3 regions of the Methylomonas rhizoryzae genome follow, and region 1 is predicted to be linked to each of the others. Evidence: predicted binding sites of a transcription regulator. Region 1 holds the regulator's gene; each other region holds the start of a gene.

Region 1 (3,280 bases):
AAGGCCAAGACGGTTTATCCGGAGTCATTGGGCAACAAAATTTATGCCAAATTTTCCGGGATCGAATCCTGATTCGATCCCAAGTCGCCAAATACTAACGCGTGCTCCAGCCGGCATTTTTATTCGGAGCGATTTGCCTTGGCGGCATCCGCCTCAATAAGGATTTACCGGGGACAGTTTGTCATCCAGTTCCTCGATGTCCAGCAAGTCTTGCGGCGGTACGTTGCCGTCATGAACCAAATAATTTCTTTGCGACAGGTAGGCACCGCGGAAAAAAGCGTAGCGATCTAAAGCGGCTTCAGTGGCGATTTTTTCGTTTTCCAAATTATCCGCCCGTAAATCGGTCGTATTTAGCGCGCCTAGGCCGATGGATACGGCCCGGGAGACCGTGGCCGAGGAAAAATATAAGCCCGTATAGCTAATCGGATTGGTGGCTGTGTCGCCCAGCAAACCGAATATTCCACGCGGCGAACTCGGTCCTAATAACGGCAAGACTAAATACGGGCCGGCGGGGACTCCCCAGACGCCCAAGGTTTGATCGAAATCTTCCTTATGCTTGGGGAAGTCCAAGCCGCTGGCAACGTCGATTAATCCGCCTATACCCGCCGTGGTATTGAGCAGCAAGCGCGCGGTATCCTGGCCGGCTTCGTCCAGCTTACCTTGCAGGGTGTTATTGATGACGACACGGATGTCGTCCAAGTTGCTGAAGAAATTGGTCACGCCGCTGTCTACGATGTCGGGCGTTATCCAGCGGTAACCTCTGGCGACCGGTTTCATCACGTAATCGTCCAGGCTATCGTTGAATCCCTGCATGCTGCGGTTCCACCCCTCGAACGGGTCGTCCGGGTTTTTCGCAGCGCTTGAGGCGCATCCGGTCGCTAATATGATGATGGCCATTGCGGGCGCTAATAAACGGGATGGTCCCAAACGCATGCTTTTATACCTCGTTAGTTGTAGGCCGGCACAAGGGGTGGCGCAACATAGCACACAATGCCGGCTAGTCGGCAAGGAATTATAGGCGGTGGCGGAACAAATAGGACCTGCCGGCTTAGCTACCGATTAAAGTTAAATTTCGCTATCGCAACAGGGCTCGTTTGCCAGTTCTTCGCAAGCAGCATACGTAAAATCGGCTCATAAAGCGTTAGCCCGTGTAAGTCGTATTTGGAGAAACCGGCCGGCAGGGCGGTTGACAAGGTTTCGGCTTGCTGTTAGCTTTCCTGGCACTCTTGGGCTTAGAGTGCTAATAGTGGTTTTTCGGGTGGAGTGGTTGTGGCCAGTAATCCAGATTTAAACGACAGGTCTTTGTACCTATTAAAAACCTTGGTTGAGCGTTATATCCAAGACGGACAGCCCGTTGGATCGCGCGTGTTATCCAAGGATGCGAATCTCAAACTGAGTCCGGCAACCATTCGCAACGTGATGGCCGATTTGGAAGATCTGGGATTGATTCATTCGCCGCACACCTCCGCCGGCAGAGTACCCACCGTCAGCGGCTACCGTTTGTTCGTCAACAGTTTGCTGACGGTTAAGCCTTTGCAATTGCAGGAATTGGATCAGTTGCATAGCCACATGTTGTCGGAAGCCGACGCGCCGGCCGAGTTATTGTCCAAGGCTTCCAAGTTGTTGTCTGAAGTCAGCAAAATGGCAGGTGTGGTGACTTTGCCGCGCCGGGAGTCGGTCACGCTGCGGCACATCGAATTCCTGCCGATGTCGAGTGGCCGGGTTCTGGTGATATTCGTGACCGACGGCGACGAAGTGCATAACAAGATTATCCATACCGAGCGGGTTTTCGCCGCATCGGAATTGCAGCAGGCCGCCAATTACCTGAATTCGGTCTATAGCGGTCAAAGTCTGGCTCGCATCCGGGAACTGATTTTATCCGACATGGAACAGGATAAGAACCAGGTCAATCAGGGCATGATAGATGCGGTGAATATGGCTAAATTGGCGTTCGAGCAGCAGCCGAAGGAAGATTATGTGCTAAGCGGCGAGACCAATCTGATGGGGTTTTCGGAATTGTCGCATATGGATAGATTGAAACAGTTGTTCGAGGCATTCAGTCAGAAGCAAGGAGTGATTCACCTGTTGGATCAATGTCTTAACTCGGAAGGCGTGCAGATTTTCATCGGCGAGGAGTCCGGGTACCGGGCCTTCGATCATTGCAGTTTGGTGACTTCGTCCTATTCGGTCAACGATGAAGTGGTCGGGGTACTCGGAGTGATCGGCCCTACCCGGATGGCTTACGAGAAAATCATTCCCTACGTCGACGTTACCGCAAAATTATTGGGAGCGGCCTTGAATAGTAAATAATCGTCCCTATCGTTTACGGACTGAAAAAATTAATACTGTGGAGTAGAACATGAGTCATCAGCAATCAAGCCACGAGCAGCAGACAGACAGTGAATTAATTGCCGAAGTGCTTGAGCAAACCAAACACGCGTTTAACGAGCCGGTTGGAGAAGAGGCGCCGCAGTCTGCCGAGCAAAGCGCGGAACTGGATGCTTTACGTGCCCAGTTGGAAGAAGCGCAGCAACAGGCGGCGGCCAATTTGGATAAAGCCATGCGTGCTGCGGCGGAGATGGACAATCTGAAAAAGCGCATACAAAAAGAATTGGACGACGAGCGCAAATACGGATTGGCCAAGTTCGCAAAAGAATTGCTTTCGGTCCTGGATAGCCTGGAATTAGGTATACAAGCCGCTACCGGCGACAGCCCGGAGATGGCTAAATTACGCGAGGGCAGCGAGCTGACGATTAAGCAGTTCGAATCCGTATTTGCAAAATTCAACATCGAAGCAATCGATCCCACCGGTCAACCGTTTAATCCGGAGTTGCATCAGGCGATGGTCATGCAGCCGAGTACCAGCGTTGAGCCGGGTCACGTTATTACCGTATTCCAAAAAGGTTATGTGCTGAACGGCCGCTTGTTGCGCCCGGCTATGGTGGTCGTGGCAAAAGCGGAAGACAAACCCGCCGATAGTGCAAAAATCGATGAGCAGGCTTGAAATTTAAATCATCAACCGCATATCGCTAACAACTTATTTACAACTAAATTCAAGTCCGGAGAACATCAATGGGTAAAATGATCGGTATCGATTTGGGAACCACCAATTCTTGCGTGGCGGTGCTGGACAACGGCACCGCGCGCGTCATCGAAAACAGCGAAGGCGCGCGTACCACGCCTTCCATCATCGCCTTTACCGGCGACAACGAGGTGTTGGTCGGTCAGTCCGCCAAACGTCAGGCGGTCACTAATCCGGAAAACACCTTGTTTGCGATCA
Region 2 (3,280 bases), 550 kb from region 1:
GAATATAGCCCAAGGTATCCTGAATGCCGTGCAGAATTGGCAGCAGGTTGCCAGGCATGGTCCGATGGCTAGCCAATATATCAAGCACAATGGGTTTTTGGCTTTGGTAATCTTGCATCATGGGCTCTTCTAAAAGATGGAACATTTAGCAGACTATTTAAACACGAACAATTAACGCAACGCAACGCAGTCTATCAGCGCCAAGCTGCGGAAAATCTAGGCTGGACGCGGATTTGCGCGATTGTCAAAGCTGCTGCATTGATACTTAGTCAACAAACAGTAAACAAAGAGGCCGACGATTGATGCCGTTGGGTAGACAAATTTGCATGCATGATCTCTACGAAATTGTTCCTTGGATAAGTAGCGTTTATTGTGATTGATGGAGGGGATGGTACCCCTAACTTGGATAATTTCAAGCGTTTGAACTTTATGGTTATTGCGGGTTGTAGCCAATTGAATCGGGTGTGGCAGGAATTTGAACTTGTACCGTAGAACCGATGGGGTTATAGTCCGCTATGAGGCCTATGGTCTTAATTTAACAACAAAAACTAAAAAAAATGAGGAGGTTGCTATGGGTGGTGTGTTTGAGCTAGGCATTGTGATGCTGATCATCGCCTTTTTTGCATTTGCACCGTTGGGCTATTTCATTTACATGTACACGATGAAAAATGGCGAGCCTTTTGGCGATATCGAACCACATGGCGATAGCGAGTCGCCAGTGTTGAATATGGCCGAGAAATTAATAACCACGGTTAAAGGCTTACTCGCTAAAAAATGACTTAATTGTTAGCGCCGAGTTGGAAAAAAGCCGGGTATTTCCCGGCTTTTTATTAGACAGAATGGCCGCAGCAAGGACAATGAGGGTTTTTTTTCAAGCGTAAATTTTGCCATTCCATGCTTAATCCATCCAGCAGCAATAGACGGCCAACCAAGGGTTCTCCACAGGAAACGATTAGCTTGATGGTTTCCAGTGCTTGAACGCATCCGATAATACCGGTGATAGGCGCGATAACGCCATTAGTCGCGCAGTTTTGCAGTTCTTCGCCCTCGCTCTGATATAAGCAGTTATAGCAAGGGCTTTCCCCTTTACCCGGCGTAAATACGCTAATTTGTCCTTCAAAGCGTATGGCGGCTCCTGAAACCAAAGGTTTTCGGTAGGCTACGCATGCCTTGTTCACGGCAAAGCGGGTGGTGAAATTGTCGCTGCAATCTAAAACCACATCGGTATTTTTTACCTCGTTTAACAGGTTTTCCCCTTCTAATCGTGCCTTGCGAGCGACTACCGCAATTTCCGGATTGATGTTTTTTAAGCTGTCGCGGGTTGAAATGACTTTGTCCAACCCTATATCGGCGGTGCCGTGGGCGATTTGGCGTTGTAGATTGCTTAGGTCCACTTGGTCGTTATCGTAGAGCGTCAGGTGGCCTACGCCGGCAGCCGCCAAATACATGGCTGCCGGGGAGCCTAGTCCGCCGGCCCCGACGATTAATACCTTGGCATCCAATAGTTTTTGCTGACCCTCGATATCCACTGGGGGCAGCATGATTTGTCGGCTATAGCGCAACAGTTGTTGGTCGTTCATGTTTAAAGCTTCCGAGAAAGGCGGTTGATAATGCCAAAGAGCTTGACAGAGTGCAAAACCTCGCTATTATTAGCACTCGTTACAAGAGAGTGCTAATAAATTTAGTTTGATCTTTAACCTGTATCTACATAAAGGAGACATTGATGAAAATTCGTCCGTTACATGACCGCGTTGTCGTTAAGCGTGTGGAAGAAGAAACCAAAACCGCAGGTGGCATCGTACTGCCCGGTTCCGCTGCAGAAAAACCGAGCGAAGGTGAAGTTTTGGCAGTTGGCGAAGGCAAACCTCTTGATAACGGCCAGGTGCGTCCAATGGCAGTTAAGGTTGGCGACAAAGTATTGTTCGGTAAATATTCCGGTTCCGAAGTAAAAGTCGGCGGCGAGCAGTACATTGTGATGCGCGAAGACGACATTATGGGTATTTTGGAATAATCCAAATCGATATTTATCAATTACATAAAAACGATTAAGGAATAAAAAATGGCAGCAAAAGACGTAAAATTCGGCGGTGATGCGCGCGCTTTGATGGTTGCGGGCGTCAACATTCTAGCAAACGCGGTAAAAGTGACCTTGGGTCCTAAAGGCCGCAATGCCGTATTGGACAAAAGCTTCGGTGCTCCCACCATTACCAAAGACGGCGTGTCGGTTGCTAAAGAAATCGAATTAAAGGACAAATTCGAAAACATGGGCGCACAAATGGTTAAAGAAGTTGCGTCCAAAACTTCTGATGTCGCCGGCGACGGCACTACCACTGCAACCGTGTTGGCTCAAGCAATAGTCAACGAAGGTTTGAAAGCGGTTGCGGCCGGCATGAATCCCATGGATTTGAAACGCGGTATCGACAGCGCCGTGACGGCAGCGGTAGCGGCTATCGAGAAAGCGGCGATTCCATGCAGCGACAGCAAAGCGATTGCTCAAGTCGGTACCATTTCCGCCAACTCCGACGAATCGGTCGGCGCAATTATCGCCGAAGCGATGGAGAAGGTCGGTAAAGAAGGCGTTATCACGGTAGAAGAAGGTACCGGTTTAAACAACGAATTGGACGTGGTCGAAGGCATGCAATTCGATCGCGGTTATTTGTCTCCGTACTTCATCAACAAACAAGACAGCATGAGCGTCGAGTTGGATGATCCGTTTGTCCTGCTGTATGACAAAAAAATCTCCAATATTCGTGAAATGCTGCCGGTATTGGAAGGCGTAGCCAAATCCGGCCGTTCGCTGTTGATCATTGCGGAAGATGTTGAAGGCGAAGCCTTGGCTACCTTGGTTGTCAACAACATGCGCGGTATCGTAAAAGTGTGCGCAGTAAAAGCGCCCGGTTTCGGTGATCGCCGTAAAGCCATGCTGGAAGACATTGCGATTTTGACCGGCGGTACCGTTATTTCCGAAGAAGTCGGCTTGTCATTGGAAAAAGCCGACGTAGACATGCTGGGTACTGCCAAGCGTGTACAAATCAATAAGGAAAACACCACCATCATCGACGGTGCCGGCGACGAAGAGCAAATCAAAGGTCGTGTCGCACAAATCCGCGCCCAAGCCGACGATGCTACTTCCGATTACGATCGGGAAAAACTGCAAGAGCGTCTGGCAAAACTGGCCGGCGGCGTGGCGGTGATCAAAGTGGGTGCTGCGACCGAAGTCGAAATGAAAGAGAAGAAAGCCCGTGTCGAAGACGCACTGCATTCAACTCGCGCAGCCGTC
Region 3 (3,280 bases), 2.2 Mb from region 1:
GAAACTGATGCGGCACTGAAAGCCGCGGTGGCAAACGCCTGCGCCGCCGACATTCAAGCCGCCTACCAAATTCCCGAGAAACTGGTACGTCAGGATACCTTGAGCGGCGTTCGCAGTGTTGTGGTGGAAAAGCTGAGCGCGGACGGCTTGTATGCCGAAGGCGACATCCGCAACGTCATCGAACAGCTGGAATACGATATCGTGCGCGGTGCCATTTTGCGCGACCGCAAACGCATAGACGGCCGCGATTTGACCACCGTGCGGCCGATTAGCGTGCGCACCGGCGTGTTGCCGCGCACCCATGGCTCGGCATTGTTTACCCGCGGCGAAACTCAAGCCTTGGTCGTGGCCACCTTGGGTACCGACCGCGATGCGCAAATCATCGACGCCTTGGCCGGCGAATACAAAGATACTTTCCTGTTTCACTATAACTTTCCGCCGTTCAGCGTCGGCGAAACCGGCCGGGTCGGCTCGCCCAAACGCCGGGAAATCGGTCACGGCCGCCTGGCTAAACGCGGCGTGCAAGCCGTGTTGCCGACCATGGGCGAATTCCCTTACGTGCTTCGGGTGGTTTCGGAAATCACCGAATCCAACGGCTCAAGCTCCATGGCGTCGGTATGCGGCAGCAGCTTGGCTTTGATGGACGCCGGCGTGCCGTTGAAAGCGCCGGTAGCCGGCATCGCCATGGGCTTGATCAAGGAAGGCGAGGAATTCGCAGTGTTGTCCGATATTTTGGGTGACGAAGACCATCTGGGCGACATGGACTTCAAAGTGGCCGGCTCCGAACACGGCGTCACCGCGCTGCAAATGGACATCAAGATCGACGGCATCACCCCGGAAATCATGCAAGTGGCGCTGGCGCAAGCCAAACAAGGCCGCTTGCACATTTTGGGCGAAATGAACAAAGCCCTGTCCAGCTCGCGCGAACAAATGTCCGACTTCGCGCCGCGCATCATCAGCTTCAAAATCGATCCGGCCAAAATCCGCGAAGTGATCGGCAAAGGCGGGGTGACCATCCGCGCCATCACCGAGCAAACCGGTGCCAGCATCGATTTGAACGACGACGGCGTGGTCAATATCGCCTCGGTGGATAAAGCCGCCGGTGAAGAAGCCCGCCGCATGATCGAAGAAATCACCGCCGAAGTCGAAGTAGGCAAAACCTACGAAGGCAAGGTTGTGCGCTTGATGGACTTCGGCGCCTTCGTTACCATCCTGCCCGGCAAAGACGGCCTGGTGCACATCTCGCAAATCTCCGACGAGCGGGTGGAAAAAGTCAGCGACAAATTGTCCGAAGGCGACATCGTCCGCGTCAAAGTGCTGGAAATCGACCGCCAAGGCCGGGTGCGCTTGAGCATGAAGGATGCGGAAACGGCTTAACCGCAGATCATATCCTTAAGCGGCAATAAAAAAGGGCTTTACGGCCCTTTTTTATTGCGCGTGTGCCCATGGCTTGGCGCAGCGGGATAAAATTCGCCGAGTTTTCCCGGTTAGCGGCAGGCACTATCAATTGTCCGTCCATTCCCAGACATTGCCCAACACGTCGAACAGACCAAAGGTGTTCGGTTGGAATTGCGCGACCGGTGCGGTATAGCAAAGCCGTCCGTAACTATTCAGCCCAATTCAAAATAAAGCTTGGCAAGGTTTTTCGTTAAAAGGTGATTTTGAGATGATCTTGTCCGAAACGTATCTAATCGGCCACTCAAGCGTCCCTACAGGGCTTATCCGCCGAGACAAATCTCGAGCCATCCGACAGAAAAATCGCCTGCGCGCTTCTCGAATATTTTGGGTTCGGCCATCGGGCTATTTGAGAATGCACGGAAATGCAAAGAAGTACAAAAACCCGCGTATCATCCCGTCATCCGATGACCGCGTTCCGCCTTCGGCATGGCGGGATGTTATTGCTGAATTGGCGTGTGCCAACTCTGAATTGCATCAGACCCATCCGGGCCTGAAATGAAGTTTTGCAACAGGCCCCGAAGGCCAAAGATCTCATGAAAACTACATTCAGGTGCTGAAAGAATACCTTGCGAAATTCGCGACGGTGGCCTGGGTTATAGTAGTGAATGTTGGAAGCGAAAATAAATTTTCAGCTGTTATTAGCACTCTTGTGAATCGAGTGCTAAAATCGTCTCCAGTTAAACAATTGTGGATTGATTGGAGTTGGCAATGAATATGTTGGCTTTACCGGTGAATTTGACGGTTGGGACGTTCGACAGTTATTTGGCTCTGATTGCGCGTGTGCCGAAATTGTCGGCCGAGCAAGAATACGATTTGGCGGTTCGCTACCGGGACGATGGCGATTTGAGCGCTGCTCGAGAGTTGGTGATGTCTAATCTGCGCTTTGTGGCCCACGTCGCCAGAGGGTATGCCGGATACGGTTTGCCTATGGCGGACATCGTTCAAGAGGGCAACGTCGGCTTGATGAAAGCGGTTAAGCGCTTCGATCCGGATATGGGGGTGCGCTTGGTGTCGTTCGCCGTACATTGGATTAAGGCCGAGATACACGAATACGTGATAAAAAATTGGCGTATTGTCAAGGTGGCTACGACTAAAGCTCAGCGTAAGTTGTTCTTCAACTTGAGAAAGTTGAAAAAGGATCTGAATCATTTATCGCCGGCCGATGCCGCTGCGATTGCCGAAAATCTGGACGTCGGTGTCGACGTGGTTTACGAAATGGAGAGACGTATGGACGGAGCGGACGTCGCTCTGGAACCCGGCGCCGAAGACGAAGACGACCGCCAAGTCGCGCCTATCGCGTACTTGGAACAACAAAACGCCGACCCGGCTTTGTTGTTGGAAAACAGCGATTGGCAAGAGCGCAAGGAAGACATTTTGGTTAATGCGATGGCCGAACTGGACGACAGAAGCCGCGATATTTTAGTCAGCCGCTGGTTGTCGGAAGAAAAAGCCACGTTGCACGACTTGGCCGATCGTTACCAGGTGTCGGCGGAACGTATCCGGCAACTGGAGCAAAGCGCAATGAAAAAACTCAAAGCGGTCATGGTGTTGGCCGCATAATTGCCAAGAGGCAAGCGCTTCGGCAGCCGGAGCGTTTGTCTTGCTAAAACGCTCGCGCTTGAGTCGTTTGCCGCAATCGGCTATAGTGCGCGCCATGACAGCCGTAATCCCTATCACATCAAGCACTTCGATTTCAGGCCCTGCCCTATGCAATGCGGCTTGCGTCCTATCTTTGAGACTGCTGCCCTGAGGGGCAACTACTCTATCCCGCGTTTAACAAATACTTTTTATTTCCCGGCCGCAGGGCCGATAGTTTCATGAT

The links. The regulator HrcA, encoded in region 1, represses chaperone genes, less so after heat shock. The targets are predictions, from matches to a motif close to TNTTAGCACTCNNNNNNNNNGAGTGCTAANA.
Region 2: the regulator HrcA is predicted to act here: its motif matches at 1,648-1,678, upstream of groES (co-chaperone GroES).
Region 3: the regulator HrcA is predicted to act here: its motif matches at 2,095-2,125, upstream of rpoH (RNA polymerase sigma factor RpoH).

What each region holds. Positions count from the first base shown of each region.
Region 1 covers NZ_CP043929.1:1,235,984-1,239,263, forward strand. Annotated here, with positions in the region: gene F1E05_RS05820 (MlaA family lipoprotein) at 154-897, opposite strand; gene hrcA (heat-inducible transcriptional repressor HrcA) at 1,270-2,310, shown strand; gene grpE (nucleotide exchange factor GrpE) at 2,360-3,004, shown strand; gene dnaK (molecular chaperone DnaK) at 3,073-3,280, shown strand, end outside.
Region 2 covers NZ_CP043929.1:1,790,305-1,793,584, forward strand. Annotated here, with positions in the region: gene F1E05_RS08240 (formate dehydrogenase subunit gamma) at 1-118, opposite strand, end outside; gene F1E05_RS08245 (hypothetical protein) at 482-778, shown strand; gene F1E05_RS08250 (HesA/MoeB/ThiF family protein) at 831-1,580, opposite strand; gene groES (co-chaperone GroES) at 1,724-2,011, shown strand; gene groL (chaperonin GroEL) at 2,060-3,280, shown strand, end outside.
Region 3 covers NZ_CP043929.1:3,448,435-3,451,714, reverse strand. Annotated here, with positions in the region: gene pnp (polyribonucleotide nucleotidyltransferase) at 1-1,377, shown strand, start outside; gene F1E05_RS20930 (SUMF1/EgtB/PvdO family nonheme iron enzyme) at 1,504-1,614, opposite strand; gene rpoH (RNA polymerase sigma factor RpoH) at 2,167-3,018, shown strand.